DNA from 2 places in the Sphingomonas sp. Marseille-Q8236 genome. Region 2 is predicted to be linked to the other one. Evidence: predicted binding sites of a transcription regulator. Region 2 holds the regulator's gene; the other holds the start of a gene.
The links. The regulator LexA, encoded in region 2, represses DNA repair genes until DNA is damaged. The targets are predictions, from matches to a motif close to GTTCCNCNCTTGTTCT.
Positions count from the first base shown of each region.

Region 1: uvrA (excinuclease ABC subunit UvrA) is a predicted target of LexA. The motif match lies at 3,420-3,435, and genes of this name have one in related genera.

Region 1 is NZ_CBCOPO010000001.1:1,853,413-1,869,114, forward strand. It holds gene ACWPWT_RS08780 (4-hydroxyproline epimerase) at 1-183, shown strand, start outside; gene ACWPWT_RS08785 (M24 family metallopeptidase) at 412-1,614, opposite strand; gene ACWPWT_RS08790 (S10 family peptidase) at 1,743-3,251, opposite strand; gene uvrA (excinuclease ABC subunit UvrA) at 3,443-6,343, shown strand; gene ACWPWT_RS08800 (glycine zipper 2TM domain-containing protein) at 6,571-6,972, shown strand; gene ACWPWT_RS08805 (hypothetical protein) at 7,272-7,604, shown strand; gene ACWPWT_RS08810 (cell wall hydrolase) at 7,592-8,620, opposite strand; gene ACWPWT_RS08815 (M16 family metallopeptidase) at 8,793-11,645, opposite strand; gene ACWPWT_RS08820 (hypothetical protein) at 11,671-11,883, opposite strand; gene tgt (tRNA guanosine(34) transglycosylase Tgt) at 11,907-13,037, opposite strand; gene ACWPWT_RS08830 (EF-hand domain-containing protein) at 13,034-13,531, opposite strand; gene queA (tRNA preQ1(34) S-adenosylmethionine ribosyltransferase-isomerase QueA) at 13,528-14,565, opposite strand; gene ACWPWT_RS08840 (peptidylprolyl isomerase) at 14,562-15,338, opposite strand; gene coaD (pantetheine-phosphate adenylyltransferase) at 15,436-15,702, opposite strand, start outside.
Region 2 is NZ_CBCOPO010000001.1:2,453,972-2,469,673, forward strand. It holds gene ACWPWT_RS11745 (ribonuclease J) at 1-808, shown strand, start outside; gene ACWPWT_RS11750 (DUF1467 family protein) at 812-1,084, shown strand; gene ACWPWT_RS11755 (helix-turn-helix transcriptional regulator) at 1,089-1,814, shown strand; gene ACWPWT_RS11760 (VOC family protein) at 1,848-2,216, shown strand; gene ACWPWT_RS11765 (hypothetical protein) at 2,312-4,615, opposite strand; gene ACWPWT_RS11770 (Hpt domain-containing protein) at 4,718-5,011, shown strand; gene ACWPWT_RS11775 (hypothetical protein) at 5,080-6,264, shown strand; gene ACWPWT_RS11780 (hypothetical protein) at 6,300-7,370, shown strand; gene ACWPWT_RS11785 (sensor histidine kinase) at 7,367-8,731, shown strand; gene ACWPWT_RS11790 (hypothetical protein) at 8,777-8,986, opposite strand; gene gltA (citrate synthase) at 8,990-10,273, opposite strand; gene gltX (glutamate--tRNA ligase) at 10,276-11,712, opposite strand; gene ACWPWT_RS11805 (ComEC/Rec2 family competence protein) at 11,741-13,888, shown strand; gene lexA (transcriptional repressor LexA) at 13,879-14,562, opposite strand; gene ACWPWT_RS11815 (molybdopterin molybdotransferase MoeA) at 14,618-15,702, opposite strand, start outside.

The DNA.
Region 1 (15,702 bases), 600 kb from region 2:
GACCGCTTCGTCCACGAAAGCTATATCCGCAGCCGCTTCATCGGCCGGGTCGAGGAAGCGACCGAACTGGGCGGTCAGGCCGCAATCGTGCCGTCGATCCAGGGCTCGGCGATCGCGACCGGGTTCAACACGATCTGGATCGATCGCGAGGACCCGTTCTGGGCCGGGTTCACCGTGGTTTGAGGCGATCGTCGCGCGAGGGCGCGAGGGCGCGAAGAAGAGGTTCGCGCGGTGGCGCGGAGACGGAGGGACTCGCCGCGCCAGCGGCCCTCCAATCTCCATACGTTGCTGATCCCAGAGCGCTGCCGCGCGGGCGATCATCTTCGCGCCTCCGCGTCTCCGCGCGAACAAAATCCTTCGCGGCATCGCGTCTTCGCGTGAACCAATCCCGGCCTCAGCCGGGGTCACGCCTTACCCGAGATCGTCGATCGCGGGCTGCGGCTCGGTAAACCACGCCGCGCCCGTCTCGGTGACGTAGAAGTGATCCTCCAGCCGTACGCCGAAACGCTCCGGTACGACGATCATCGGCTCGTTGGAAAAGCACATGCCGGGGGTCAGCGGCGTCCGGTCGCCGCGCACCAGATAGGCCGGCTCGTGGATCGACAGGCCGATGCCGTGCCCGGTGCGATGCGGCAGGCCGGGCAGACGGTAATCGGGACCGAGCCCGGCGCGCTCCAAAACCGCCCGCGCGGCGTAATCGACCGCCTCGCACGGCACGCCCGGCCGGACGGCGGCGAAGGCGGCGGCCTGGGCCTCCTTCTCGATATCCCAGATGCGACGGACCTCGTCGCCGACATCGCCGAACGCATAGGTGCGGGTGATGTCGCTATGATAGCCGTCGATCAGCGTGCCGGTATCGACCAGCACCACATCGCCGTCGCGCAGCACATCGTCCTGCGGCAAGCCATGCGGAAAGGCGGTCGAGCGGCCGAACTGCACCGCGCAAAAATAATTGCCCGTCGACGCTCCCAGCGCCCGGTGCGCCGCGTCGATGAAGCGGATCACCTCGGACGCGCGAATGCCCTCGTGCAGGATGCGCGCGGCGCGGCGGTGGACCTCCAGCGTCATTGCCATGGCCTGTTTCATCAGCGCGATTTCGGCCGCCGACTTGATCATGCGACAGCCATCGACCACCGGTCCGGCATCGACCAGCGCCACGCCCGGCGCGGCGGCGCGGATACGCTCGACGAACAGGAACGCCATGGCCGGGTCGATCGCCAATGTCTTCGCGCCCGCCGCCGTCAAGGCATCGGCGACCAGTGCGGAGGGGCTTTCATCCTCTTCCCACAGCCGGATGTCGGTCGCGGGGATGGCCAGGCTCGCCTCGAAAGACCCGAGTTCGAAGGCCGGGCAGATGAAGACCGGATCGCCCGCGATCGGCAACAGCATCGCTACCAGCCGTTCGGTCGCGCCCCAGGCGACACCGGTAAAGTAGCGCAAGCTGGCACCCGCGCCGATCAGCAGCGTATCGGCCCCCATCTGCCCCATCAATTCGCGCGCACGGGCCAGCCTCTGTGCGCGCTCCTCCGACGTGATGACCGGAGCGGGGTTCGCCCAAAGCGACAGGCTCGCCAGTTCGCGCTCCGCCGTTGATCCCCCGATCATTCCTGCCATGCTATTCGCTCCGTTTCGTATACGGTTGGCGTGTTAGCGCGGGTTGGCTTGAGGCGCCAGACGGGGCGTGGGCTTCGACCGCGCTCAGGGTGAACGGCGGTGGATATGTCTCCGCAGAGGTGGGAGACTCACCCCCCGTACATCGCCATCGCATCGCGCCGGAATGCCGCGCCGCTGTCCGAGCGGCTGTAGAACATGTGCCCGCCCGGATAGACGTTCAGGTGCACACGCTGCGCCACGCCATAGCTCGGCATCTGGTCGACGATCAGTCGAGACGCGAAATAGGGGCAGGACAGGTCGTCCCAGCCATGGACGATCATCACCTTCATCTTGGGATCGTTGGCGATCGCCTTGCGCAGGTCGGTGACGGGTGTGTCGTCGGGCTTTCCGCGATCCCAGGCGCTGTTCACCTCATAGGACAGCGCATGATAGCGGGCGTCGGTCTTCCAACCCACTTCGCGCGTCACGAAATCGACCATCGCGCTGGTCGTCGGGGCGATCAGCGAGTCGAGCAACGGGTCGTTCGAGCGCTGCTGCGACGACCAGGGGAAGGGGTCGAAGGCGGTGACGTTTGAGTCGTAGATGCTGCCGATCGTAGAATCGTTGCGGTGGATTTCCCGCAGATAGGTGCGCGTATCGACCCGCCCGCCCAGCTTGCGCACCAGCGCCGGGTCAAGCCCGGTCAGTTCCGACACCCGCGTGACCAGACGGTCGACGGCCTGCGTGTCCGACCGCCCGCGCATCAGATCGCGGAGGTAATCGCCGCGCGCATAGGCCTCGACGCCGGCCATGGACTCGGCATTGAGCTTGCCTTGCCGCTCCAGCTGCGCGGCCGCCATAGAGGGCAGGTCGATCATCCACGGCAAGGGCGACAGCGCCGTCGCGTCATCGCCCGAAGCAGGATCGAGATAGGGCGACACCATCACCAGCCCGTTCACCCCGACGCCGATCTGCGACTGAAGCTCATAGGCGATGCGCGGTGCGCGATAGCCGCCATAGCTTTCGCCCATCACATATTTGGGCGAGCGCAACCGCCCTTCCTTGACCAGCCAGTCATAGACGACCTTGGACAGATATTTGATGTCGGGATCGTTGGCGTAGAAGGCCTTCTTCGTCTCCGCCTCGTCAACCAGGCTGCGGCTGAACCCCGTGCCGATGGGATCGATGAATACCAGATCGGTGAAATCCAGCCAGCTATTGGGATTGTCGGTCGTAATCGGCGCGTCGGAGGGGGCATCGCCCTGCGCACCGAACGGCACCCGCTTCGGCCCCACCGCGCCCATGTTGAGATAGACCGACGACGCACCCGGCCCGCCATTGAATGCGAAGGTCACCGGCCGCCGCACATCGCCGCCGGGCACGGTATAGGCGGTGTAGACGACCTGCCCGATCTCCTTGCCCTTGTCGTCGCGCACCGGAATCTTGCCGATGGTCGCCTTGTAGCTGACGACCCTGCCGCCGATCCGCGCGGTCTGGGTGATCGTCTTGTCGTCGGGGAGGGGCGGGCGCTTGGCCTCGTCGTCCTTCTTCTCGGTAGTCGTCGTCTTGGTTTCGGTCTTCTCCGCCTTTTGCGCGAATGCCGGGGTCGTACCGGCGGCGAGCAGCAACAGCGCGGACAGATGCAGGGTCTTCGACAAGATGGAAGGTCTCCACAAACAGGATGTGATACTATATCACATGGAGCCATCGAGAAGTGCAATCCCCATGCCCCGGCCGGGATCATGGGCGATTGCCGTACGTTACCGCAAGTCTCGGCTCTCGAAAGTGAGAGCCTCGCTTCCTATCTCGCCTCTGGCATTTATCCCGGAACAGAAGTAGAACCCGCCCTATGCTGACTAAGATTTCCGTCCGCGGCGCGCGCGAGCACAATCTCAAGGATGTCGATATCGACATTCCCCGTGACACGCTGACGGTGATCACCGGCCTGTCGGGGTCGGGCAAGTCTTCACTCGCCTTCGACACCATCTATGCCGAGGGGCAGCGCCGCTATGTCGAGTCGCTGTCGGCCTATGCGCGCCAGTTCCTGGAGATGATGCAGAAGCCGGACGTCGACCATATCGAGGGACTGTCGCCCGCCATCTCGATCGAGCAGAAGACGACCAGCCGCAATCCGCGCTCGACCGTGGCGACGGTCACCGAGATTTACGACTATATGCGCCTGCTCTGGGCGCGCGTCGGCATTCCCTACAGCCCCGCCACCGGCGAACCGATCGCGGCGCAGACGGTCAGCCAGATGGTCGACCGGGTGATGACGCTGCCCGAGGGCACGCGCCTCTATCTGCTCGCGCCCGTCGTGCGCGGCCGTAAGGGCGAGTATCGCAAGGAAATGGCCGAGTGGCAGAAGGCGGGCTTCACCCGTGTCCGCATCGACGGCCAGCTCTACGAGATCGACGAGGCGCCCGCGCTCGACAAGAAGTTCAAGCACGACATCGAGGTGGTGGTCGATCGCCTGGTGGTGCGCGAGGATATCGCCACGCGCCTTGCCGACAGTTTCGAGACCGCGCTGAAGCTGGCCGATGGCCTGGCCTATGTCGATCCCGCCGATCCGGTCGAGCCGCACACGCCCAAGTCGGCGGTGCTGGGCGACAATGCGCCCGATGGCCGGATCGTGTTCTCGGAGAAATTCGCCTGCCCGATCTCCGGCTTCACCATCTCCGAGATCGAGCCGCGCCTCTTCTCGTTCAACGCGCCGCAGGGGGCGTGCCCGGCCTGTGACGGCCTGGGCGAAAAGCTGATCTTCGACGAAGACTTGGTCGTCCCCAATCACGAGCTGTCGATCAAGAAGGGCGCAGTCGTGCCCTGGGCCAAGTCCAATCCGCCCAGCCCCTATTATATGCAGGTGCTGGGCAGCCTCGCGCGCGAGTTCGGCTTTTCGCTGGAGACGCCGTGGAAGGACCTCGACCCCAAGGTGCAGGAGGTGATCCTGCACGGCACAAAGGGCAAGGCGGTCACGCTGACCTTCATCGACGGCAAGAAGTCCTACGACGTCAAGAAGCCGTTCGAGGGCGTGATCGGCAATCTCAACCGCCGGATGCTCCAGACCGAGAGCGCCTGGATGCGCGAGGAATTGTCCAACTATCAGTCGTCGCAGCCCTGCGAAGTCTGCCACGGCGCACGGCTGAAGCCCGAGGCGCGGGCGGTCAAGATCGCGATGCAGGACATCAGCCACGCGACGCGGCTGTCGGTGGTCGATGCGCTGGCCTTCTTCACCGGACTCCCTGAGCATCTGACCGACCAGCAGCGTGCCATCGCGCAGCCGATCCTGAAGGAGATCATCGAGCGGCTGGGCTTCCTCAACAATGTCGGGTTGGATTACCTGAATCTCGACCGGACCAGCGGCACGCTGTCGGGTGGCGAGAGCCAGCGGATTCGCTTGGCGTCGCAGATCGGTTCGGGCCTGTCGGGCGTACTGTACGTGCTGGACGAGCCGTCGATCGGGCTTCACCAGCGCGACAACGACATGTTGCTGGCGACGCTGCGGCGGTTGCGCGACCTGGGCAACACCGTGCTGGTGGTCGAGCATGACGAGGATGCGATCCGCACCGCCGATTATGTCATCGACATGGGGCCGGGGGCGGGCGTGCATGGCGGCCAGATCGTCGCGCACGGCACGCTCAAGCAGTTGCTCAAGTCCAAGACCAGCATCACCGCCGATTACCTCAACGGTACGCGCGAGATCGCGGTGCCCGCCAAGCGCCGCAAGGGATCGGGCAAGAAGCTGACCGTGCACAAGGCGACCGCCAACAACCTGCAAGGCGTGACCGCGAGCATTCCGCTCGGCACCTTCACCTGCATCACGGGCGTGTCGGGGTCGGGCAAGTCGAGCTTCACCATCGACACCCTCTATGCCGCCGCCGCGCGGACGCTCAACGGCGCGCGCATCCTGGCGGGCAAGCATGAAAAGATCAGCGGGCTCGAACATCTCGACAAGGTGATCGACATCGACCAGTCGCCGATCGGCCGCACGCCCCGGTCGAACCCGGCCACCTATACCGGCGCCTTCACCCAGATTCGCGACTGGTTCGCGGGGCTGCCCGAGGCGCAGGCGCGCGGGTACAAGCCCGGCCGGTTCAGCTTCAACGTCAAGGGCGGCCGGTGCGAGGCGTGCCAGGGCGATGGCGTCCTTAAGATCGAGATGCACTTCCTGCCCGACGTCTATGTCACCTGTGACGTCTGCCACGGCGCGCGCTACAATCGCGAGACGCTGGAGGTGAAGTTCAAGGGCCACTCGATCGCCGATGTGCTCGACATGACGGTCGAGGACGCCGCCGAATTCTTCCAGGCGGTGCCGCCGATCCGCGACAAGATGGCGATGCTGGTCGAGGTGGGGCTGGGTTACGTCAAGGTCGGCCAGCAGGCGACCACCCTGTCGGGCGGCGAGGCGCAGCGGGTGAAGCTTGCCAAGGAACTCTCGCGCCGAGCGACGGGCAACACGCTCTACATCCTCGACGAGCCGACCACGGGGCTTCACTTCGAGGATGTGCGCAAGCTGCTCGAAGTGCTGCATGCGCTGGTCGAGCAAGGCAATACGGTGGTGGTGATCGAGCATAATCTCGATGTCATCAAGACCGCCGATTGGATCGTCGATCTGGGCCCCGAAGGCGGCGTCAAGGGCGGCGAGATCGTCGCGGTCGGCACCCCTGAAGTCGTCGCGGCCGAACCGCGCAGCTTTACGGGCAAGTATCTCAAGCCGTTGCTCGATAAGGGACAGGCGCAGGCGGCCGAATAGCGTTTCGGGGCCATGGGACCGGTGGTCTCAAGGCCTTCGCCTTCGCTTGGGCCGAAGACGGCTGGGGTGAAGGGTGGCTCGGACCGGCAGTCCCAACGCCACGGTCACGCCGCCTGAGCGAAGCGAATCCCAAGCCCTTTGGGACGATCCGTAGGCCATATTTAACGTATCGCAACTTTTCGCGCGACCGAGCGATTCTCCCCGCACGACCCATGAGGGAGGATGCAATGCGTGCAATGACACTCGGTCTGGTTGCAGCCGCGACGTTGGTTTCCGGATGCTCCACCTATGGCGGCGGCGACTTCGGCGGACCGCGTTACGCCTATGACTATAACCGCCCCGATCCCGCTTATGGCGGCTATTATGCCGACCGCTACTATGTCGATAATCAGCGCTATCGCGAGCGGCGCCTGGGGCGCAACGACCGTGTCTATGTCGGGCAGGACGGCCGTTATTATTGCCGCCGCAACGACGGCACCACCGGCCTGATCGTCGGCGGGATCGCGGGTGGTGCGCTGGGCGCTGCGATCACCTCGGGTGGCTCGCAGACGCTCGGTACGCTGCTGGGCGCCGCTGGTGGCGCACTGGCCGGACGTGCGATCGAGCGGAATAATGTGCGCTGCCGCTGAGCCGGTCGGCGTATGAGGAAACGGGTCGGTTTGTCGCCTCCATTCGGACGCGACGGACCGGCCCCTCTTTATGGGGTGCGGCGATCCAGTCCATGGGCACGGCAAGCCGACCAGCGTGTCCGTTAATCGGGTAGGCTTGCAACTGTGGCGCGCTGCCTGCCGAGTGAAGATGAACGAAGCTCGCGCACTTGCGACACTTGGTGACACTTTCGTTAAGTGATTGGGACAGCTCTGCGATCACCGCCCCCCATTTTTGCGTTCGGGCCAGTAATCGCCCGCTTTGTAATGGGAGTAACGTCATGAAGGCCATGATTCTCGCAGGCTTGGGGTTCGCCACCATCGCCGTTCCGTCGGTCGCCGATGCGCAGCGTTGGACCCCGATCGCCCAGCGCCAGGGCCGGCTCCAGACGCGGATCGATCAGGGCATTCGCTCGGGCGCGCTGGACCGGCGTGAGGCGGTTCGCCTGCGTTCGCAATTGCGCGATCTCAGCCAGCTCGAATATCGCTATCGCCGTTCGGGCGGCGGGCTGAGCGCATCGGAGCGCAGCGATCTCGACCGCCGCTATGCGGTGCTCAGCCGTCAGGTCCGCTTCGAAAAGCATGACCGCTTCGACCGTCATCACCGCCGTTGATCGGTGACGGGGGGCGCGCCCGCCAAGCTAGGGCGCGGTCCGTCCGGCCGCTCGATCGGGCGGCCGCTATCCTTCCACTTGTCGAGTATCTCGCCGGACCGGGCCAGCCGGTCACTGATGACCGTACCACTGGTCGCATCTGGCGAGGGCGCGCTTGTCCTGCCGTGCGGGGCGGGCGGAGCGGCGACGCTGGCGTTTATCGCGAGCGTTGGGGGAACGGCCAGTGCCTTGGGATCGGGTGAAGGCGCGCCACTCGCCGTCGCCGCCTTGCTGTCGGTGGCGGGCGGGATTGGTAGGACTTCCCCGCCGCTATAGGCCCGGTTCATCGCCGCGGCGGTGCCCCAATACCCCTTCCACCGATGGAACAGATGCGCGCCGACCATGTCGGTCATCACCATCGCCCGGTTCCAGGACGGGGCGACCGCGAATGTATGGTAATGGGTGGCAAGCCCGATCGCGGCGAACACGTTGCCCGACAAGGCCGAGGCGGCGATCCGGGCCGCCCGCGCCCAACCGTCCACCGAGGGCCTGCGGGCCAGCGCGCCATCGCAGACGAAGCTGAACTGGCAATGCGCCCGCTCCATCCCCTGATAGACGACGCCGCACACCGTGCCGGGAAAGGCCGGATGGCGCGCCCGGTTCAGGACCACCTGCGCCACGGCGCGCTGGCCGTCGATGCTCTCGCCGCTGGCTTCGTAATAAATGGCGGCGGTCAGGCACTGCATCGCGCGGGCGCGATCGATCGCGGTGGCCGATCCCCAGCGAAAGGGGCGGGCGGCGACCATGAACTGATCCGCGGGACTCGCGCCCGGCGGGATAGGTAGTGCGGGCAGGGCAACCGTCCCCGTGCTGCCATCAAGGGCGGGCAATCCACCGGTCACTGTGGGCGGGGTGGCTGGTGGAGGCAAAGACGGGGCCGCCGCCTGTTGCTCCGAGTGTCGCCGGGCTCCCTGCGCCGCTAGCATCAGGCCGAACGTCAGCATCAGGCCGACCAGCGCCAGCCAGACCTGTACCATCCGTCTTACCGTCTGCCTCGCCACCCGCAAAATGGGGACTCCTCCCGCTATAGCATATCCGGTTTGTGGCTATACCCGAGAGGGTTAAGAATTTTGCGTCGTGCCGGGCCCGGCCCACCACCGAGTTTCGGGCGGTGCTCCTCCCCAAGCCGAGCCTGGGGAGGGATTGGCGTCAGCGCAGCTTGGGGGAATCGAGGTCGATCGATTCCGCCGGGATCACCTCGACCTGCGGATGGCCTTGACGCAATGCGGGCAGGAACTGCTTGGCGTCGCCCACCACGACGATGCTCGCCGCCTGGGGATCGAGCAGCGCCGCAGAGACCGACCGGACCGCCGTCGAGTCGACCGCCTGCACGCGCGGTATGTACCGGCTCAGTTCCTCCAGCGGCACACCCTGAAGGGTGTAGCTGGCAAGGATGTCGGCAATGCCGTCGGTGGTCTCGATCGTCCGGCCGAAGCCGCCGACCAGCACCGCCTGCCGCGTCGACAATTCATCCTGCGAGACGGGGGCGCTGCCCAGCCTGCGCATCTCGGCATCGATCAGGCCGACCACTTCGGCCGCGGATGGATTTTTGGTCTGGGTCCGGGCGGAGATCAGGCCGATGTCGCGACCGGTCGCCACCGAACTGCCCGCGCCATAAGCCAGGCCGCGTTTGATACGGATCTCCTGATTGAGCCGCGACGAGAAGCCGCCGCCCAGCACCGTATTGGCGACGGCCAATGGGTAATAGCGGTCGTCGGCGCGGCGAATGCCCGAACGCGCGACGACCACGCCCGCCTGTCCGGCATCGGGCATGTCGACGACGATGACACGCGGGGCGGGGAAGGCGGGTTCGGCGGGTCTGGTCGCGGCGGTGGCGGCCCCCGCGACGCGCCAACCGCCCAGATGGCGTTCGGCCAGCGTGCGGGCCTGGGCGGGCGTGACGTCCCCGACCAGCAACAGGGTCGCCTGTCCCGGCTTCCAGCTTCGCGCATAGGCGGCGGTCAGGTCGGCGCGGGTCAGCGCCTTGAGCGAATTCGGCGTCCCCGACAGCGGTTGGCCATAGGCCCGGGCGCCATAGACCGCCCGGTCCGCGACCATCACCGAGAGTTGCGCCGGATTCTTCATCGCGACGTTCAGGCTGTCGATCGACTGGGTTCGCGCCCGGTCAATTTCCTTTTGGGCAAAGGCGGGATGGGTGGCGACATCGGCCAGGATCGTCATCGCCGTATCCGCCTGGGCCGAGGGGACGGTCAGGTCGATGCTCGCGCCGTCATCGGTCGCGCTGCTGGCGATCGAGCCGCCCAGGCTTTCGACCGCGCGGGCGATCTCCGTGGCGGAACGGGACTGCGTTCCCTTGGTCATCAATTCGGCGGACAGGCTGCTCGCGCCCGCCTTGCCCGCCGGATCGGTCGCGGCCCCGCCGAGCGCGACCAGCGAGGCGGTGACTAGGGGCAGGTCGTGCCGCTCGACCGTCACGACGCGCAGGCCGTTGGGCAGGGTGACGGTGACGGGCTGGGGCAGGGTGGGAGCGATCGCCTGGCCGGGGGCGGGGGGCAGGATGCGCTCGCCCTCGGGGGCGGGTGTAACAACCGGGATATTGGCGGGCGGGGTCAGCGCGGCGACCTGCACGCTGGGGGCGATCTCGATCGGCATTTCACGGACATTCGCTGGGCGATCGCTATCGGGCAGATAGCGGATGGTCGCGCTCTGCCGGTCGTTCAGATAGGCGCGGGCGACGCGTTGGATGTCGGCGGCGGTGACCTTCTGCACTGCGGCGATCTGGCGATCGGCGGCGCCGGGATCGCCGTCGATGATGACGCTGTTGGCGATCAGGCTGGCCTTACCCTCGGCGGTCTCGCGCTGCTTCAGCGCGGAGGTGAGCAGTTCGTTCTTCGCCTCGGCCAGTTCGGCGGCGGAGACGGGCGTATCACGCAGCCGGGCGATTTCCTTCTTCAGCGCGGCCTCGCCCTCGGCCACCGGCTTGCCGCTGGCCATCATCGCATAGGCGACGAGGTTGCCGGTCGATTGCTTGGTGTCGAGGAAGGTCGAGGCCGATTGCGCCAACTGGTCGCGATAGACCAGATCCTCGTACAGCCGCGAGCTTTCGCCTGCCGACAGGATCGCGTTCAGCACCATCAGCGCGGGCGTGTCGGCGCTCCGCTCGGGCGGGATGTGATAGCTGATCAGTATGGCGGGCAGCGGCGTGTTGGTCTCATAGACCGTGCGGGATACGGCCTGGGTCCGCTCCGGTTCCTGCACCGTCACGCGCGGGATCGGATTGGCGGGACGCTGGATGCCCGCGAAATATTGGTCGACCCAGCGGTTCAACTGCGCCGGATCGAAATTGCCCGACACCACCAACACCGCATTGTCGGGCCGGTAATAGGTGGCGTGGAAGGCGCGGACATCCTCGATGCCCGCCGATTCCAGTTCCTCCAGGCTGCCGATGCCCGGCCGCGCATAGGGGTGCACGCTATAGGCGAGCTTGGGGTAATAGATGGAGAACAGCTTGCCATAAGGCTGGGCGAGCGTGCGCTGGCGCAGTTCCTCCTTCACCACGTCGCGTTCGCTGGCGAAGCTCTTTGGCTCGACCACCAGCGCGGCCATACGGTCCGCCTCGGCGAAGAGCAGGCGTTGCAGATGGTTGGCGGGCACCACCTCGAAATAATTGGTGTAATCGTCGGCGGTGGAGGCATTGTTATAGCCGCCGACATCCTCGGTCAGGCGATCCATCTGTTCGGGGACCAGGTTGCGCGTCGCCTTGAACATCAGATGCTCGAACATATGCGCAAAGCCCGAGCGGCCCTTGGGGTCATCCTTCGACCCGACGTCATACCAGACCTGGACCGAGACGTTGGGCGTCGTCGTATCGCGAATGGCATAGACGCGCAGCCCATTGGGCAGGGTACGCGTCGTGAAATCGATGGGCTTCACGCTTTCCGTGCGCCCCCCCTGTTCACCTTGAGCAGCGGCGGTCTGTGCCCCCGCCAGCGAGGGAAGGGCGGCGACGCCGAGCAGGAGCGCGGCACGGATAAGGCGCATGAAGACCCTCGTTATGGAGTGCGGGTTACTTGGACTTGTTACGGGTGCCGTACAGCACCGCCGCGGCGATCGCGGTCGAGCCGATTCCGACGCCCAGCCCGATCTTGCCCAGCGGCCAGTTACGCGTCTGTTCCTTCACCGACTCCGCAGTGGCCTCGGCGGCGGCGACGGCATGCTCCTTGGCCTCCTTGGCGGCGGCGAGGATTTCGTTGGGCGCATCTTCGGTACGATCGGTCATGGTTACTCTCCTACTCGACCAGCTTATTTCTTGGCAGCGTAGCGCGCCCGGAAGTCGTCCGCAAAGGCTGTAAGGCGGCCTTCACCGATGGCGGCGCGCAGGTCGGCCATCATTTGCTGGTAGAACCAGATATTATGCTCGGTCATCAGCATCGCGCCCAGGATTTCCCCGGCGCGGACCAGATGATGGAGATAGGCACGGCTCCAGGTCGCACAGACCGGGCAGCCACAGGCGGGGTCGAGCGGCCCCTGATCCTCGGCGAAGCGTGCGTTGCGGATATTGATCGGGCCCGAGCGGGTAAAGGCCTGCCCAGTCCGCCCGGAACGTGTCGGCAGCACGCAGTCGAACATATCGACTCCGCGCTCGACGGCCCCCACAATGTCGGTCGGCTTGCCCACGCCCATCAGGTAGCGCGGCTTGCTGGCGGGAAGCTGGCCGGGCGCGAAATCAAGGCAGCCGAACATCGCCTCCTGTCCTTCGCCGACCGCCAGGCCGCCGATCGCGTAACCGTCGAACCCGATATCGACCAGCGCATCCGCCGACGATTTGCGGAATCCTTCGTCCAGCGCACCCTGCTGGATACCGAAGATCGCATTGTCCTCGGCATGCTGGCCGCCCGCGTCGAAGGCGTCGCGGCTGCGCTTCGCCCAACGCATCGAGCGTTCCATCGCGCTGGCCTGCACCTCGCGAGTCGAGGTGGTCGGAACCAGTTCGTCGAAGGCCATGACGATATTGCTGCCGAGCAGCCGCTGAATCTCGATCGAGCGTTCGGGGCTGAGCAGATGGCGGGTGCCGTCGAGATGGCTCTTGAACGCCACACCGTCCTCGGACCGCTTGGTAAGCTCGGCGAGGCTCATCACCTGATAGCCGCCCGAATCGGTCAGGATCGGCCGGTCCCAGCCCATGAAGCCGTGCAGGCCACCCAGCCGGTCGACCCGCTCGGCGCCAGGGCGCAGCATCAAGTGATAGGTGTTGCCCAGGATGATGTCGGCACCGCTCGCGCGCACATCGCCCGGCTTCATCGCCTTGACGGTGGCGGCGGTGCCGACGGGCATGAAGGCGGGGGTGCGGATCTCGCCGCGCTTCATGGTGATGGTGCCGGTGCGGGCGCGGCCGTCGGTGGCGTGGATGGCGAAGGAGAAGCGGGCGGTCATTTTCTTCTGTCTCGGGGCGCGAGCGGGCCGGTCGGGCCATTGGCGTCGGCGGGAATGGTGCGGATGGTCAGCGCCTCGGCCCGGCTGATCGCGCCGTCATGGTCGCGATCGAAGCGGGAGAAGAGGCGCGAGAAATGCGCCTGCAATTCGGGCAGGGTGATGCGGTTGTCATTGTTCTTGTCGACGTCGAACGGGCTGGGCAGCGCATTGCGGTCGCCCAGCCAGCGCTCCGCCCAATCGGCGAACTGGAGATAGCCGATCGATCCCTGATGCCCGGTGTCGATCAGGTCATAGGATCGCTTGACCCCGGCCTCCATCTCCTCACGCGTGGTCCGCCCGTCGGCATCGGAATCGAACGCAGCGATCATCATCGCTACCGGCTCCACGACCATGGTCGCAGGCGTCTGGGCGAAGGGGGTGGGGCGTGCGGTGACGGTGACCGTCTCGTTCGCCCCCGGCGTCGCCGCCTGAAGCAGCAGCGCCAGCACCATCATGCCGTGCGCTCGGGCAGCAACAGCGAGGCGTCGCCATAGCTGTAGAAGCGATACCCCTGGGCGATCGCATGGGCATAGGCCGCCTGCATCCGGTCCAGCCCCATCAGCGCGGAGACCAGCATGAACAGGGTCGAGCGCGGCAGGTGGAAATTGGTCATCAACCCGTCGATCCCGCGAAAGCGATAGCCTGGGGTGATGAAGATTGCGGTATCCCCTTCGAACGAGCGGATCACGCCGTCCTCGCCCGCCGCGCTTTCGATCAGGCGCAGCGAGGTGGTGCCCACCGCGATCACCCGGCCGCCCCGCCGCCGGACGGCGTTGAGCCGGTCGGCGGTCGTCGCGTCGATGCGGCCCCATTCGGCGTGCATCTTGTGATCGACGGTATCGTCCGCCTTGACCGGCAGGAAAGTGCCCGCGCCGACATGCAGTGTCAGTGTCGCATGCTCGATACCCGCCGCCGCCAGCGAGTCCAGCAGGCCGGGGGTGAAGTGCAGCGCCGCCGTGGGCGCGGCGACCGCGCCGGGCTCGTTGGCGAACATCGTCTGATAGTCTTCGGCGTCCTTCTCCGTGACGCCGCGCTTCTGCGCGATATAGGGGGGCAGGGGCATGGTGCCCGCCCGCTCCAGCAGCAGCTCGACCGGCTCGTCCCCGGCAAAGTCCAGCGCGAAGCTGCCATCCTCGGCCCGGTCGCGCGCGATGGCGGTAACGCCTACGCCGAAGTCGATCGCATCGCCCTCGTGCAATCGCTTGGCGTTGCGGATGAAGGCACGCCAGCGACGCGTGCCCTCGCGCTTGTGCAGCGTCGCGCCGATCTTCGCGTCACCGCGTGTCCCCTGCAACTGCGCGGGGATGACGCGGGTGTCGTTGAACACCAGCAGATCGCCCGCGCGTAGGCAGGCGGGCAGGTCGCTTACCCGCTCGTCACGGGTGACGTCGCCGTCCAGGACCAGCATCCGCGCCGAATCGCGCGGGGATGCCGGATAGAGCGCGATCCGCTCGGGCGGCAGCGCGAAGTCGAAATAATCTACGTTCACTTGGTCGCCGTTGCCGCCTTCTTGGCCGGAGCCGCCTTGGTCGCGGGACGGCGAACCGCCGCCGCCGCGGGCTTCGCAGGGGCGGCGCCCGGCAGCGTCACCGGCGCGCCCAGATTGGGGGCGGCGGCGGGGGCCATCGGGACATAGGCGGGGGGATTGTCGGCGGCGATATAGGCGTGGACGATCTTGCTCGGGTTCGCAGGCGGCTCACCGCGTTCGATCCCGTCGACATATTGCATGCCGTCGATCACCCGGCCGAACACCGTGTACTTCTTGTCGAGCGCGAAGCGCGGCTGGAAGACGATGTAGAACTGGCTGTTGGCGCTGTTGGGGTCGTCCGCCCGCGCCGCCGCCACCGATCCGCGCACATGCGGCAGATAGTTGAACTCGGCCGTGATGTTGGGCAGGTCCGAACCGCCGGTGCCATCGCCCTTGGGATCGCCGCCCTGCGCCATGAAGCCGTCGATCACGCGGTGGAAGGTCAGGCCATCATAGAAATGGCGACGGGTCAGCGTCTTGATCCGCTCGACCATCTTGGGCGCGACATCCGGGCGCAGCCAGATGGTGACCCGGCCACCCGTGGACAGGTCGAGCAACCACAGATTCTCCTTGTCGGTCACCGGCGGCGGCGTCGGACGGCCGGCGACGTTGACCTCCAGCACCTGTGCCGCCTTGGCGGGGGTGGTGAATTTGGGCTGGGACTGGGATTGGGCCTGTGCCGGAACGGCGATCAGGCTGGCCATCATCATGGCAAGAGCGGCGAGAACGCGCATCACATCTCTACGACAAGGAAAGGAATGGGGTGGCTGTAGAGCAAATCGCCCCTTGCGCCAATCTGAACCTTCGCGCCGAATTCCTTCGCTTTGCGGGTCAGGATCCCTTGCGTCCGACCAGTTCGACGCGCCGGACCACGTCCTCGCGGACGGCGGGGGTCACGAATTTGGCGATGTTGCCGCCATAGATGGCGATTTCCTTGACCAGGCGGCTGGCGATGGGTTGCAGCGCGACATCGGCCATCAGGAAGACGGTTTCGACCCGCGGATTGATCTGCTGGTTCATGCCCGCCATCTGGTACTCATATTCGAAGTCGGCGACGGCGCGCAGGCCCCGGACGATCACCTTCGCCCCTTCGCGCTC
Region 2 (15,702 bases):
GACGGTTGATCCCGAAACCGCGATGCGCCTGCCGAAGGACCGCGTCCTGATCGTCGCGACCGGCGGGCAGGGCGAGCCGCGCGCCGCGCTGTCGCGCATCGCCGAGGGCAGCCACACGATCCGGCTCGACACCGGCGATACGGTGATCTTCTCGGCGCGGCAGATTCCGGGTAACGAGACGGCGGTCGGCCGCATCCAGAACATCCTGGCGGGCAAGGGCGTCCGCATGGTCACCGAGCGTCAGGCGCATGTCCATGTCTCGGGCCATCCCGGCCAGCCCGAACTGGCGCAGATGTACAAGTGGCTGCGTCCCCGCACCTTGATGCCGGTGCATGGCGAGATGCGGCACATGATGGAGCATGCCCGCTTCGCCACCACGCAGGGCGTTCCCGCGACCCTGGTCCAGTCGGACGGCGATATGGTCCGACTGCTGCCGGGCAATGCGACCAAGATCGGCAATGTGCCGGTCGGCCGGCTGGTGCTCGATGGCGATGTGATCCTGCCCTCGGACGGATCGACGATGAACGAGCGGCGCAAGCTGGCGATCAATGGCCAGATTTCGGTCGGCGTCGCGGTCGCGAAAGGCCGGCTGGTCGGCAGCCCGCAAATCCGCGTTCAGGGTGTGCCGGTCGAGGATGAGCGCGACGCGTTCATTGCGGAGGCGGTCGCCGCCGCGGCCAAGGCGGTGGACGGCCCGCGCCGCGCCACGGACAAGCTGCGCGAGGATATTCGTCTGTCGGTGCGCAAGGTGGCGACGCGCTGGACCGGCAAGAAGCCGATCGTCGACGTCCTGTTGATCGAGGGGTAAGCCATGCACTGGACGTCGGCCCTTGCGATCTACGTCCTGTTCTGGTTCCTCGCCGTGTTCCTGGTCCTGCCCTTCGGGGTGAGGACCAGCCATGAGGCTGGGGCGACGCATGTTCCCGGCACTGCCGAAAGCGCGCCCCATGTCTTTCAGCCCGGCCGTTTCGTCTGGCGCACGACGATCGTCGCGACGCTGATGTTCGCGACCTTTTATCTCAACTACGTCAATGGCTGGATCACCGCCGACATGCTCGACTGGAGCGGGGTGACCAAGGCCTAGCGCTATGGCTCGCGCTTCCCGTCTGTTCGATCTGCTTCATCTGCTCCACCGCCAAAGCCGGGCGGTCAGCGGACGGCATCTGGCCGAGCAACTCGGCATTTCGCTGCGCACCTTGTACCGCGACATCGCGACGCTTCAGGCGATGGGCGCGGACATCGAAGGAGAGGCGGGGCTGGGCTATCGCCTGCGGCCCGGGTTCATGCTTCCGTCGATGAGCTTCCCGATTGAGGAGGTCGAGGCGCTGGTCCTCGGCGCACGCTGGGTGGCCGAGCGTGCGGACCCCGCGATGGGGCAGGCCGCGCGCAGTGCCGCCGCCCGGATCATGCGGGCCATGACCCCTGAACAGGCCGAGGCGATGCGCTCGACCGCGCTTTATATAGGAATACGCTCCGAGGCCTATGGTGCGGAGATCGACCCCGCACCGCTTCGCGCAGCGATCCGGGCGGAACGGCGTTTGTCGCTGGTCTATCGCGATGCAGAGGGATTGGCGTCGGAGCGGATCATCTGGCCCTTTGCCATTGCCTTGTTCGACCGGGCGGATGTGCTGCTGGGCTGGTGCGAATTGCGGGGTGACTACCGGACGTTCCGCATCGATCGCATCGTCACCGCGCGCGTCTTGCCCGAGCGCTGTCCGCGTCGTCGCGCGGCGCTTCTCCGCGAATGGCGCGAGGCAAACGACATTCCACCGGACCGTTTCCTGCTGACAGAAACTGACGCCGCAGACGGTTAGGCAAGGCTCCTCAGTTACCAAGGAGCCTTTGACATGAGCTGTCCCGAAACCACCATTTTGTTGCACGTTGCCGATCCGGCCGCCAGCGCCGCTTTCTATCGCCGCATATTGGGTAGCGAGCCGGTGGACGCCAGCGAAGCCTTCGTGCTGTTTGCCCTATCGCCTGGAAATGCCCTGGGCTTATGGCGTCGCGACGTGATCGATCCGTCGGCGACCGGGGTGACCGGAAGCATCGAGATCGGCTTCAAGCGAAGCCTGGACGGGGTCGATGCCTGTCATGCCGATTGGGTGGCGCAGGGTATCGAAATTCTGATGCCGCCGACCGACCGGCCTTTCGGGCGCAGTTTCGTCGCGCTTGATCCCGATGGACATCGGTTGCGGGTCTATGCCCTGAACGGGTGAGCGTCTGGGGTGGCCCCTTGCCGTCGCTCAGGCGGAACGGGACAGGGGGCGTCGCATGGCGTCATGCGCTGCGGGGGGGGGCAGGTTGAAGGGGCCTATCGCAACCGTTCGATTGCCTGGGCAAGCGCGACATAAAGCTTGCCCATGTCCGACGACAGCAAGGTCACTCCCAACGGGGACCCATCGCGCTGGGCGAGCACGCCGCGCAGCATCGCCTCGAAATCGTGGATGTAGCGGTTCACATGATCGCGGAACTTCGTATCGTCGTCGTATAGATCGGCAATATCGCGGGCCTGGTGCGAATCCAGGATGCGGACCGCGCGCCGGGTGAAGACACCGCGATCCCCCTTCAGGTAAGCGGCCCATGCGCTGTCGGTGACCTCCGGCGCATAGATTTTGGCGATGTCGATCGACGCGGAGTTGAGCGATTCGACCAGAAGCGAGGCGCGGCGCGCGAAATTGTCGCGATCGGCTTCCTCGCGTTCGGTGCGGGCTTCGTCCAGCCGGGTTTCCACGATCGCAGTTTTCTCGGCGATCAGATCGGCCTGTCGCGCCAGTCTTTCGGTCGCGCGGGTCGCGGCTTCGACCGCACTCTGGGTCGCGTCGACGATCGCATGAACCTGTCGCTCGACGGTGTCGCCCGTCGCGCGGCGCATGGCCTCGGCACTGGCATGTTCCAGCGCGCTTGCCGCCTGAGGAATGACTTCCGCCAGTGTCTCGCGCGCGCTTTCGGCCGCGCTCACGGCAGTTTCGCGGACGCGGAGCAGCGCATCGACCAGCTTCGGCGCCGCCTCGTCGGCGAAACGGTGCGAGCGGTCGATGGTCTCGTCCACCATCATGCCCAGCGCATCCGCCTTGGCCCGTCCGCTCGACAGCGTCTCGATCAGCGAACCGGACAAGGTCTCCAGCGTCTGGCGCTGTTCGGCGATGACATCGGCAATCGCTTCGATCGCCTCATGCGTGCTTTCGGCTGCGGCGACGAGGGCGAGCAATTCGGGCTTGGTTTCGACCACCACCTCATGGCTGGCGTGCATTCGCTGGTCGAGCCGACCAAGTGCTTCGGGCAGCGTCTCGTCGATTTCGCGCGCCGCAGCATCGAGCGCGATCAACAGCGATTCGGTGGTTCCGATGACGCGATGCGCCACCTGCTCACCGGCCTCCAGTGCGCCGGTCATCGCATCCGCCGATCCGCCCAGCGCGCTGATCGACGCGGCAAGCATCTGCGACTTCTCGGTCCCCTGCGCATGGAGCACCGCGATCCGCGTCTCGACCCGTTCCAGTTCCTCGTCGAGCGAGCGGACCACCGCCTCGCCCGCGACACGCTGCGCCTCTAGTTCGCCGGTCAGGCGGGCGACGGCGGCATCGACGGTGACGATCCGTTCGGCCAGCGCATCGGCGCTGTCGCGCGCAGCGCTGTCCAGCGCAGCCTGATTGGCCCCGACCATGGCCAGCATCGCCTCGCCCTGCGCGGCCAGCCCCTGACGCGACTGGTCGATCGCCTCGGCGGTTCGGTCGAGCAGCGCGTCGACGGTCGTCGCGACGCTGGCGCTGACCTTTTCGAGATGCTGGCTGGCGTTGCGGCTGGTCGCTTCCATCTGCTCGATATGGGTCGCCAGCCGCATCGCCGCGCCGGTGGCGATGGTGTCGGCATCCTGTCCGCGCCGCCCGAGCGCCACCAGTTGCGCGTCGAGCGCCGCGACATGCGTCTCGGCCGCGCGGACGATGTCGGCCATCCGGTCGCTCGCCTCGCTGACATCCTCCGCCGCGTGGGGAAGCGCGCCCAGCAATTGGGTCAGCCCCGCCTGGCTGGTTGCCGCAACATCGGCCAGCGTGCGGCCATGCGCCTCAACCATCTGGATGTCGTCCGACAGATCGCGGGAGATGGTGGAGAAATGATTTTGCGCCAATTCCATCAGGTCGGACAGGCTCTGGGCCTGTGCGGACAGTTCGGCCCGATTCCCCTCCAGCGCGCGCCCAATCGCGGCGACCGCACGTTCGAGCGCCACCGCCTCCGCCCGCATTTCATGCGCGGTGAGCGCGAAACGCCGCTGCTCGGCCCGGCTGTTGCGCTGCACGACCAGCCACAGGACCGCGATCGCCATGGGGCCTGCCAGCCCCAGCGTCACCAGCGGGGGCAGGGTCGACAGCGACAGTTCGGCCGACCGCGACATGCCCCAGGCCGCCACCGCCCCGGCCCAGCCGATCGCGCATGCCAGCGCCAGCATCATCGGCCAGCGGGGGGCGGGTTCCTCCGCCACGGGGTCTGGCGCGGCGCTCTCGTCCAGCCAGGGGCTGCCGGTGAAAGCGGCCATGGGCGGCGCGATATCGTCGGCCATATCCGACGCCGTTTCCAGCCCGTCCGACCTGTCCTGACGCTCCGCGCGCAAATCCACGATCATCCAAGCCCCCGTGTCACAATGGGTCGGTTTATCACGTTTGCCCGCCGCAGGAAGCGATTTGCGCTATTCCGTGGCAAGGACCATCCGGTTTATGAGGGGGCAATGACCTATGAACATGGAACGATCGACTCCGCTCTGGCGGCCGTTGCCGGTGACGAGCCCGCCGTCATCCAGGATCTTCGGCGCGCCTTTGTCGAGGGCGTGACCCGTGCGCTGGAGGTCATGCACGCGGCGGGAAATGGTCAGGAGTGGCGCGAAGCGGCCTTGCGGCTGAAGGGGCTGGCGGCCAGCGTCAACGCCCTGCCGCTGATGACCCTGGCGGCGCAGGCGGCGGAGCGCGATGGCCGGGACGCCGCATTGCTCGACCAGATCGGCCAGCAGGTCGCCCGCCTCTGAAGGGCTTAGGAGCGGATCCCGCACGGTCGGGGCTGGCAAGGACCGCTCCAAGCGCCTAACAGCGGGCGATGCTGTCCGGTCTTCTTTTTGCGATTGACGACGCTGACGACCGCCCCGGGCGGTTGACGGCCACTTTGCCGTTCGCCGGCGTCACGCTGATCGAATATCAGGCCCGGCTGCTGATCGCGGCGGGGGCGGCGCAGATCATCATCGTGGTGGCGCGGCTGACCCCCGAATTGCTGGGCGCGATCGCGCGGATCGCGCAGCGCGGCGTGGTGGTCGATACCGTGCGCAGCGCGGTCGAGGCCGCCGAAAAGCTCCATCCCCTGTCGCGGCTGGTCGTGCTTGCCGATGGCCTGATCACCACCGAGGACATGATTGCACTGGTGTTGCGCGATACCGGCCACGACGCGCTGGTCGTCGTGCCGGAGGCGGGGGCCGAGGCGGGATTGGAGCGGGTCGGCGGGCAGATGGCATGGGCGGGCGTGGCACGGGTGGACCCGCGCCGCGTGGCCGAGGTCGCCGCGCTGCCCCGCGATTATGATCTTCAGTCGACGCTGCTGCGGCTGGCCGCGCAGGCGCATGCGACGCACATCCTGCTGCCCGGCGATGCGCAAAAGGCGGGGCATGGCATCGTCCACCGCGCCGAGGCGCTGGATGCACAGGGACGCGCCGTGGTCGCCCGGCTGGTATCCGGGCGGCGGAGCTGGTTCGATCGCTATATCCTCGCGCCGATCGCGCGGCTGAGCCTGCCGCGCCTGGTCGAGCGGGGCGTGTCCGCGCAGGTCGCAGGCGGGGTCGGAGCGGGACTGGGCCTGTTGGGGCTGATGCTGATCGGGTTCGGTCTGCCCGCGTTCGGGTTGTTGGTGACGATTGCCGGGACATTGGGGTTGGGGCTGGGGGAGACGCTGGCGGGGCTTCGGGACGAGCAGGAGGCGGTACGCGCGCATTCGGCGGCTATCGCCGGTCTCGCCGCGCTCGCCATCGCGACATTGGGGTGGCAGCATTACCGGCTCTTCGCCGACGATCTCGCGCCGATGTTCGCGATCATGCTGATCGTCCTTGCCATATTGGCCGAACGCGCGGCGCTGTATCGTTTTCGGCGGCGCTGGTGGGCCAGCCCGCCGGCCTATCTCCTGGTCGTCCTGCCGGCGACCATGCTGGGTGTGACGCTGGGTGGACTCGCACTGGCGAGCGTCTATGCGATCGTCACTTTGGCGTCCGCAATCGAGACATTGCGCGCGCAAGTTTAGTGTCGCATTAACATCAAAGGCATTAGCGATGCTGGATGGCGGTCGCACAGGACCCATTTGATGCCCCCGATTGGCAGCACGCTCGGCTATCCGAGCGCGTTGCAGCGGCGCGTGCGCGGGCGGCGGCACGGTGCCAGGGGGCGGTGGCGGACCTGCGGCTGGATGACGACGCGCGGTTGACCGATCAAATCCGGTTCGAAGTCGGGGCGCGGCTGCAGGCGCTTGTTGAGACGACCGCGTCCGATCTTCTGCATCAGGCCGAGCGTCTGCGCGCGGATGGGGGCGAAACGGCCGATCCCCCCGGTCCGGCCGAGGCGATCCGGCGGCTCCGCCGGGCGGGGCTGTTCTTCGATTCGGAGTTGGTCGCCGAACTGGTGGCGCAGCTTCGGTTGCAGCTATTGGCTCGGGCGCTGCCGATCGAGACGATGGTGGGCGATGCGCCCAGCCTGCTGGTGCGCCTGACCGAAGCGCCCGACCGGATCGTCGCATCCTCGGCGCGCGCGGTCCTCGCCGCCGAGGGGCGGGCCCGCATGGTGGAGGCGGATGGCGAGGCGATTGCGCTGCCGATCGCGCTTCGCCGTCATCTGGTCTGGCTGGTCGCCGCCGCGTTGCGCCAGGGGGATGATGCTGGCCTGGACCAGGCGCTTGCCCTGGCGGCGGAGCGGGTCCTGGCGGCCCATGGCGAGGCGGACAGCCCCGGCGCGGCGGTGTCGCGACTGGCCGAGGCGATCGACGCGCGGCCCGCCGAACTGCCCGATCTGCTGCTCGAAAGCCTGTCCGATCGACAGCCGGGGCTATTTATCGCGCTGCTCGCTCATGCATGTGGCATCGACCATGACGAACTGCGCGACGTCGTGCTCGAGCCGGAGGGCGATCGGCTGTGGCTGGTGCTGCGGTCGCTCGACCTGGGGCGGCCGACGGTCGCGCGGATCGGTCTGGCTTTGGCGGAGGCGGATGGGCGGCGCGATGTCGATGCCTTTGCGGACGCGCTGGATGCGATCATGGCGATTCCCGCGGAAGCGGCGCGGAGGGCGATTGCCTCGCTGAGCCTTCCCCGCGCCTTTCGGAGCGCGATCGCGCGGCTGGACCAAGGCGCCTGGCGATGACCTCCATCAACAGCCCGGGCGAATCGATGGTGGCGCGCGCCATATTGGATTCGACCGATCACCTGTTGTCGGCCGATCCTCCGATCGAATTGCTCCATATGCGCGCGGGCGGCGGGGCGGATGATCCCATGGCGGTCGCGCCCGTCGCCCGGATCGCGCGACTGGCCCGTCGGCTCGGCATTGCCGTATCGCGTCAGGTTCGGGTGGCCGATGACGAAGGCGATCTCGACCTGTGGGTGCAGGCCCGGCCCGAGACGGGGCAGATCCGGCTGAGCGTCAGCGGCTGGCGTGACCGGGCCGCCTGGAAACCCGTCGCCACGCCGCCCGATTATGCCGCGATGGGTGCTGATTTCCGCTGGGAAACCGATGCGGCGCTGCGCCTGACCTTTCTGTCGCGCGAAGCAGGGGCACGGCATGGTTTCGACCCCGACGCGATGCTGGGGCGGCCGCTCAACGCGCTGTTCGCCTTCGATCCGTCCACGGGGGATGGGGGTGTGCTGATGAGCGAGGCCGCTCCACTCGACGGGCGCTGTGCGCGATTGCGGTCGAGCGATATGCCGGTCCGGCTGTCGGCGGCGATCCGGCATGACGGGATGGGCGGGATCGCCGGGCTGACCGGCGCGACTTTCCTGATCGATCAGCCGGGCGAGGATGACGACGCGGCACGGGCGCTCGCCGCGCAGCCACCCTTGACCGAGAGCTTCACCGCCGGTCTGGACCGGGCGCTGCGCACGCCGCTGGCGCGGATCGTGGCCAATGCCGACAGTATCGCGGCGCGGGCCGATGGACCGATCGCGGCCGATTATGCCGAATATGCCGGTGACATCGCCCACGCGGGACGTCATCTGATCGGGTTGGTCGACAATCTGGTCGAGCTGCAGGCGATCGAACAGCCCGATTTCCGCCTGGCCGCCACGCCGATCGATCTCGCCGACGTCGCGCGCCGCGCCGCGGGTCTGCTCGGCGTGCGGGCGGATTCCGCCGGAGTGACGATCCGCCGCCCGGCCATCGCCGAAGGGATGGGCGCGATCGGCGATTTCGGCCGTTCGCTGCAAATTCTCATCAACCTTATCGGCAACGCGCTGCGCTATTCGCCCCATGGGGGAGAGGTGGTGGTCAGCGTGGAGCGCGAAGACGATTGGGCGCTGGTTCGCGTCACCGATCGGGGCAAGGGCATCGCCCTGAAGGACCAGCCGCGCATTTTCGAGAAGTTCGAACGGGTCGATCCGTCCGAACCGGGTGGCAACGGCCTGGGCCTATATATCGCGCGGCGGCTGGCGCGCGCCATGGGCGGCGACCTGTCGGTCGAAAGCGAGCCGGGGCAGGGCGCGACCTTCACTTTCCGCCTTCGCGCGCGATAAAAAAAGGGCTCCCGCAGGAGCCCTTTTCCTTTTCTGGCAGATCGATCAGCGCCGCTTGGGCAAGCGCCGCGCGATCAGGATCAGCGCCAATCCCGCGATCGCGACGAAGGCGCCGCGATCGGCCCATTCGCCCTGACCGAGCATGAAGCTCTCCTGCGGCCAGCGGATATAGCCCAGGCCCTGACCGATCCACAAAAGCCCCGTCAGCGCCAGAAGGACGCCGATGGCGATCAGGATCGGCCGGGCCCGGTTCATGGCTTAGCGCTGCTCGACCGGAACGTAAGGACGCTGCGTCGGGCCGGTGTAGAGCTGACGCGGACGGCCGATCTTCTGGTCGGGATCGGTGATCATCTCGTTCCACTGCGCGACCCAGCCGACGGTGCGGGCGAGCGCGAACAGCACGGTGAACATCTCGGTCGGGAAGCCGATCGCCGACAGGATGACGCCCGAATAGAAGTCGACGTTCGGGAACAGCTTCTTCTCGACGAAATATTCGTCGTTCAGCGCGATTTCTTCAAGGCGGAGCGCCGTCTCGAACAGCGGGTCGTTGACCTTCAGCGCGTCGAACACCTCGCGCACGGTCTTCTGCATCACGGTCGCACGCGGATCGTAGTTCTTGTAGACGCGGTGACCGAAGCCCATCAGGCGGAACGGATCGTTCTTGTCCTTGGCGCGGGCAATGAACTCCGGAATGCGCTCGGGCGTGCCGATCTCGCGCAGCATGTTGAGCGCGGCTTCGTTCGCGCCGCCATGCGCCGGGCCCCACAGACACGCGATGCCCGCCGCGATGCAGGCGAACGGATTGGCACCCGACGAACCGGCCAGACGCACGGTCGAGGTCGACGCGTTCTGTTCGTGATCGGCGTGCAGGATGAAAATGCGGTCCATCGCCTTTTCGACGGCCGGATTCACCTCATAGGCCTCGGCCGGAACGCCGAAGGTCATGCGCAGGAAGTTGCCGGTGTAGGACAGCGAGTTGTCCGGGTACAGGAAGGGCTGACCCACGCTGTACTTGTACGCCATCGCCGCGATCGTCGGAATCTTGGCGATCAGGCGGTGCGACGCAATCGTCCGCTGCACCGGATCGTGAATGTCGGTCGAGTCGTGATAGAAGGCGGACAGCGCGCCGACCACGCCGCACATGATGGCCATGGGGTGCGCATCGCGACGGAAGCCGCGGAAGAACGCCGCCAGCTGCTCATGCACCATGGTGTGGCGCGTGATGGTGGTGGTGAACTCCGACAATTCGCCCTGGTTCGGCAGTTCGCCGTTCAGGAGGAGATAGGCCACTTCCATGAAGCTGGAATTTTCGGCCAGATCGCCAATCGCATAGCCACGGTGCAGCAGAACGCCTTCGTCACCGTCGATATAGGTCAGCTTCGACCGGCACGAGGCGGTCGAGGTGAAGCCGGGATCGTAGGTGAAGGCCCCGGTCTGGCCATAAAGCTTGCGGATGTCGACCACGTCCGGGCCGATCGAGCCGGACATGACCGGATAGTCGAATTCTTTGCCGCCGATGCCGAATTTCGCGGTGTCGCTCATACTCAATGATCCTTCCTATCTGCGGTCATCTGGTCCGCGATCCGCCCCAGGCTTTCTTCACGGCCCAGCAACGCGAGCACGTCGAAGATTCCCGGAGACGTCTTGCGTCCGGTCAAGGCGGCGCGGAGTGGCTGGGCGACCTGACCGAGCTTCACGCCCTCGGCTTCGGCCACCTTGCGTACCGCGTCTTCCAAAAGCTCCGTATCCCAGTTGTGCACCGCGTCAAGCGCGGTGTGAACGGAAAAGAGAATGCCCCGTGCCTTTTCATCGAGCAGGCCGGTGGCGGCGTCGTCCAGGCTCAACGGACGGGTCGCGAAAAGGAAGCGCGCGCCGTCGGCCAATTCGTTCAAATTCGCCGCGCGCGGCTTCAGTGACGGCATGGCGGCGGTCAGCAGCGCCCCGTCCTCGACGCCCATACGCTGGGCCACCAGATCGGCCAGCCGCGAATCATCGGCCTCACGGATGTAGTGGCCGTTGAGATTTTCGAGCTTCTTGAGGTCGAAGCGCGACGGCGCCTTGCCCACCGCGGCCAAGTCGAACCACTTCACCGCCTCGTTGCGCGAAATGATCTCGGCATCGCCATGGCCCCAGCCCAGACGGAGCAGATAATTGTCGAGCGCTTCGGGCAGGATGCCCATCTCGTCGCGATACGCCTCGATCCCGACTGCGCCATGACGCTTGGACAGCTTGGCGCCGTCCGAACCGTGGATCAGGGGGATATGGGCATAGATCGGCTCGGCCCAGCCCATCGCCTTGTAGATCGGCAACTGGCGGAAGGCATTGTTGAGGTGATCGTCGCCGCGGATCACATGGGTCACGCCCATGTCGTGATCGTCGACCACCACCGCCAGCATATAGGTGGGCGTGCCGTCCGAGCGAAGCAGGACCAGATCGTCCAGTTCGGCATTCTGCACGGTCACGCTGCCCTGCACCCGGTCCTCGATCGTGACGGCACCTTCGCGCGGTGCGCGCAGGCGGACGACGAAGGGCTGGTCCGCCGGGGCGGTGGCGGGGTCGGCATCGCGCCAGGGCGAGCGGATGCGCAGCGGCTGCTTGGCGGCCTGCGCGGCCTCTCGCTGGGCGGCGATTTCGTCCTGGGTCATGTAGCAGCGATAGGCATGGCCGCGTTCCATCATCTCGCGGGCGACCTCCGCATGGCGATCGGCGCGGGCGAACTGGAACACCGCGTCGCCGTCCCAATCCAGGCCCAGCCAGCGCATGCCGTCCAGGATCGCGTCGATCGCGGGCTGGGTCGAGCGGACGCGGTCGGTATCCTCGATCCGCAGCAGGAACTTGCCGCCATTGGCCTTGGCGAACAGCCAATTGAACAGCGCGGTGCGTGCGCCGCCGATATGGAGGAAGCCGGTCGGCGAGGGCGCGAAGCGGGTCACGACCCCGTTGGCGGCCGACCCGGTGGCGATATCATCTGTTGCGCTCAACCGCGCATACTCCCAATCATGAAATCCGATGGCCCATTCAGCCGCCGCAGCCCCTAGCATCAAGCGTCCGCGCCGCCAAATGCCGCGCCTCGCCTGGGCCGAGCATTGGGCCGAGGCGGAGCGGAATCAGTTACCCCTGTGGGTGCCGGTCATGCTTGGGGCCGGTATCGCTTGCTGGTTCGTGCTGCCCGATCCACACGCGTGGATCGGCATGGTCTTGGGGCTGGCCGGAATAGGGCTGGCGGCGGTGACGCTGGCCGATGGCGGACGGGTGTCGCGCATGGTGGCGATGGCCGCCTTTCTGATGAGCGCGGGGGTGTTGCTTGCCTGGGCGCGGGCCGAGTCGGTGCGCGCGGCGGTACTCCAGCGTCCCGCCATCGCGACCATGGTGGCCGAGGTGGAGGGGATGGATTGGCTGGCCGCCAGGCAGATCGTGCGGTTGATGCTGCATCCGCTGGAGGCACGCGATGGTCGGGACCGCGCCATCGTCCTGCCGCCCCGCATTCGCGTATCCTTGCCCGAGGAGGATGCGGTCGCCGGACTGGGGGCAGGGGCCCGCATACGCCTTCGCGCCCGTCTGATGCCGCCGGCCGGGCCTGTCGCCCCCGGTGGCCATGACTTTGCACGGGCGGCTTGGTTTCAGGGGATCGGCGCGACCGGGCGCGGCTTTGCGCCGGTGAGAGTAATGCAACCCGCCCCCGACACCATGGGACTTCGTCAACAATTGTCGGCGCGTATCACGTCCCGGATCGCGGGCAGCGCGGGCGGGATCGCGGCTGCGCTCGCCACGGGCGATGTCGGGGCGATCGATGGCGGTGATGCTGAGGCGATGCGCCGCGCGGGGTTGGCGCATCTGCTGTCGGTCAGCGGGCTGCACATCACGGCGGTCGTCGGCATCGTGATGGTGCTGACGGTGCGGCTGCTGGCGCTATGGCCCTGGCTGGCGCTTCGGGTGCGTTTGCCCTTGGTGGGCGCGGCGGCGGGGGCTTTGGCGGCGATCGGCTATACCTGGCTCACCGGCGCCGAGGTGCCGACGATTCGGTCCTGCGTTGCGGCGATGCTGGTGCTCGCCGCACTGGCGCTGGGGCGGGAGGCGATGACGTTGCGCCTCGTCGCGGCCGGGGCGTTGATCGTGCTGGTCTTCCGGCCCGAGGCGTTGGTGGGGGCGAGCTTCCAGCTATCCTTCGCCGCGATCACGGCCATCGTCGCGCTTCACGATCATGCAGCGATGCGACGTTGGTTCGGCCCGCATCCGGACTGGCGATGGTCGATGCTGCGCCATCTGGGGGCGTTGCTGGTGACGGGGCTGGTGGTCGAGGCGGCGTTGATGCCCATCGCGATCTTCCACTTTCACAAGGCCGGGCTTTACGGTGCGATGGCGAATATCGTCGCCATTCCCTGGACGACGTTCGTCGCGATGCCGCTGGAAATGATGGCGCTGCTTCTGGAGCCGCTGGGCCTGGGCGCGCCCTTCTGGTGGATGTTGGAGAGATCGCTTAGCTTGCTGCTGGCGCTCGCCCATCATGTCGCGGCCATGCCCGGCGCCGTGGTGGCTTTGCCAGTCGCGCCCGTCTGGGCCTTTGCGGCGGCGCTCGGGGGCGGACTATGGGTGGCGCTATGGCGTACCGGCTGGCGTTGGTCGGGAATGCCGATTCTAGCCATGGGTTTTGCCGCGATGTTGGCGGCACCGGCGCCGGACCTGATCGTCACGGGTGATGGCCGCCATGTCGCGGTGTCCACCGGCAAGGGCGTTGCCCTTTTGCGCGATCGTGCGGGCGATTATATGCGCTCGACCCTTTCGGAAATGGGCGGCTCCGATGCGGAGCCACAGGCTCTCGCCGATCAGCCGGGCGCGCGGTGCGGGCAGGACATGTGCGTGACCCGGATCGCAAGGGGCAGACGTCTCTGGCAGGTCGCCGCGACCCGTAGCGGTTATGCCGTGCCATGGGACGACCTGATCGCGTTATGCTCCCACATGGACATCGTCATCGCGGATCGCCGTCTGCCCGCCGCGTGTCACCCACATTGGCTGAAACTGGACGCCCCCGCATTACGAGGGACGGGCGGGCTGGCGATCCGGCTCGACCCACCGCGAGTCGATATGGTCCGCCAGCCGGGCGACCGTCACCCCTGGGTGGAGGCCGCTGCCGATCCGGCGAGCCGCCCTCAATCGTAGCGGCGCAGGATGCCCGACAGCTTGCCCTGCACCCGCACCTGCGCGGGCGCATAACGCTGAGGATCATAAGCACGGTTGGCCGGGTCGAGGCGGACCATCGAGCCCTCTCGCCGGAAATATTTGAGCGTCGCCTCCGAATCATCGATCAAGGCGACGACGATCTGTCCATCGCGCGCCACATCGGTCCGGCGGATCAGCGCATAGTCGCCGTCCAGAATGCCCGCCTCGACCATCGAATCACCCGAGACTTCCAGCGCATAATGCTCGCCCGAACCCAACAGCGCAGCGGGCACGGCCAGAGTGGAACTGCCCTCGAACGCCTCGATAGGAAGACCGGCGGCGATCCGGCCGTGAAGCGGGATTTCGACCACGTCATTGGCGGGCTCGGCCAGCGGACGGACCGAGGGACTGCGGACATTGTCCGAAGCGGGAGCCGAAGCCGTTACCGGCTTTTCGGGCCGATCGGGCATCCGCAACACCTCCAGCGCGCGGGCGCGGTTGGGCAGGCGACGAATGAAATGGCGTTCCTCCAGCGCGGAGATCAGGCGGTGGACGCCCGATTTGGACTTGAGGTCCAGCGCCTCCTTCATCTCCTCGAAGGACGGCGACACGCCGGTTTCCTTCAAACGGTCATTGATGAAGCAGACAAGCTCATGCTGCTTTGCGGTGAGCATCGCGATCCTCCGTCCAGAACAGACGTGGAACTTATATGGAACGTTTGGGCTTGCGTCAAGCGAGCATCAGGATTTCCGCCGAGTCGCCCTGGCGCGCCGCCGGAGCATGAGGCGGACGGATCACCAGGCAGGTCGACCGTGCCAAAGTCAGCAGCATCGAACTGTCCTGGATCGCCGCGGCATGGACGCGCCCGTCGATCATCGCGGCGCGAAGATAGTCGATCCTGGGTCCATTGCGGGCAGATCCTCGCCCAGGATCGCGGGGATCGGCGCGGGGGGGGGGGGGGGGGGGGGGGGGGGAGGGCGGGGGGGGGCCCGCCATATGTGCGATCAGCGGGCGGACGAACAGGGTCGCGGTGACGAAGGCGGATACCGGATTACCCGGCAGGCTGAGCACCACCGTCTCGCCTAGCCGCCCTGCCATCATCGGCTTGCCAGGGCGTAGCGCGATCCGCCAGAAATCGATGCTTCCCCCCGCCGCCTTCAGCGCGGGCTGGACCAGGTCGTGATCGCCCACCGACGCGCCGCCGGTGGTGACAAGCAGATCGGCGCGCACCCCCGCAAAGGCGTCGCGCAGGTGCTCCAAATTGTCGGGCAATATGCCGAGGTCGATGATCTCCACCGGCAGGTCGGCCAGCATCGCCCCGAGCATGACGCCGTTCGATTCGGGGAGCGCGGCAGGGTCGCCCATTCCCGGCGGGACGAGTTCGTCTCCCGTCGCAGCGATGGCGACGCGGACCGGCGGACGGACGGGCAGGGTGCCATGGCCGCCGGTCGCTGCGACGGCGATCCGCGCGGGGGTCAGTCGCTGGCCCGCGGCGATCAGCCGGTCCCCCGACGAGAAATCGAGACCCCGGCGGCGGACATTGCGGCCCGGATGCGCGGGACCTTCGCCGGTCAGGATCAGCATCGTGCCGTCGCGGCCGGCTTCCTCCTGGATCAGCACGGCATCGGCGCCGGGCGGCATGGCCGCGCCGGTGAAAATGCGGGTCGCCTGGCCCGGCCCGATGCTGTCGGGGAAGGGACGTCCAGCGGCACTTTCGCCGATCACCGTCCAAGGCCCAGGCATGTCGGCGAAGCGGATCGCATAGCCGTCCATCGCCGACAGGTCGCTGGCGGGCTGGGTTCGCGCCGCCAGCA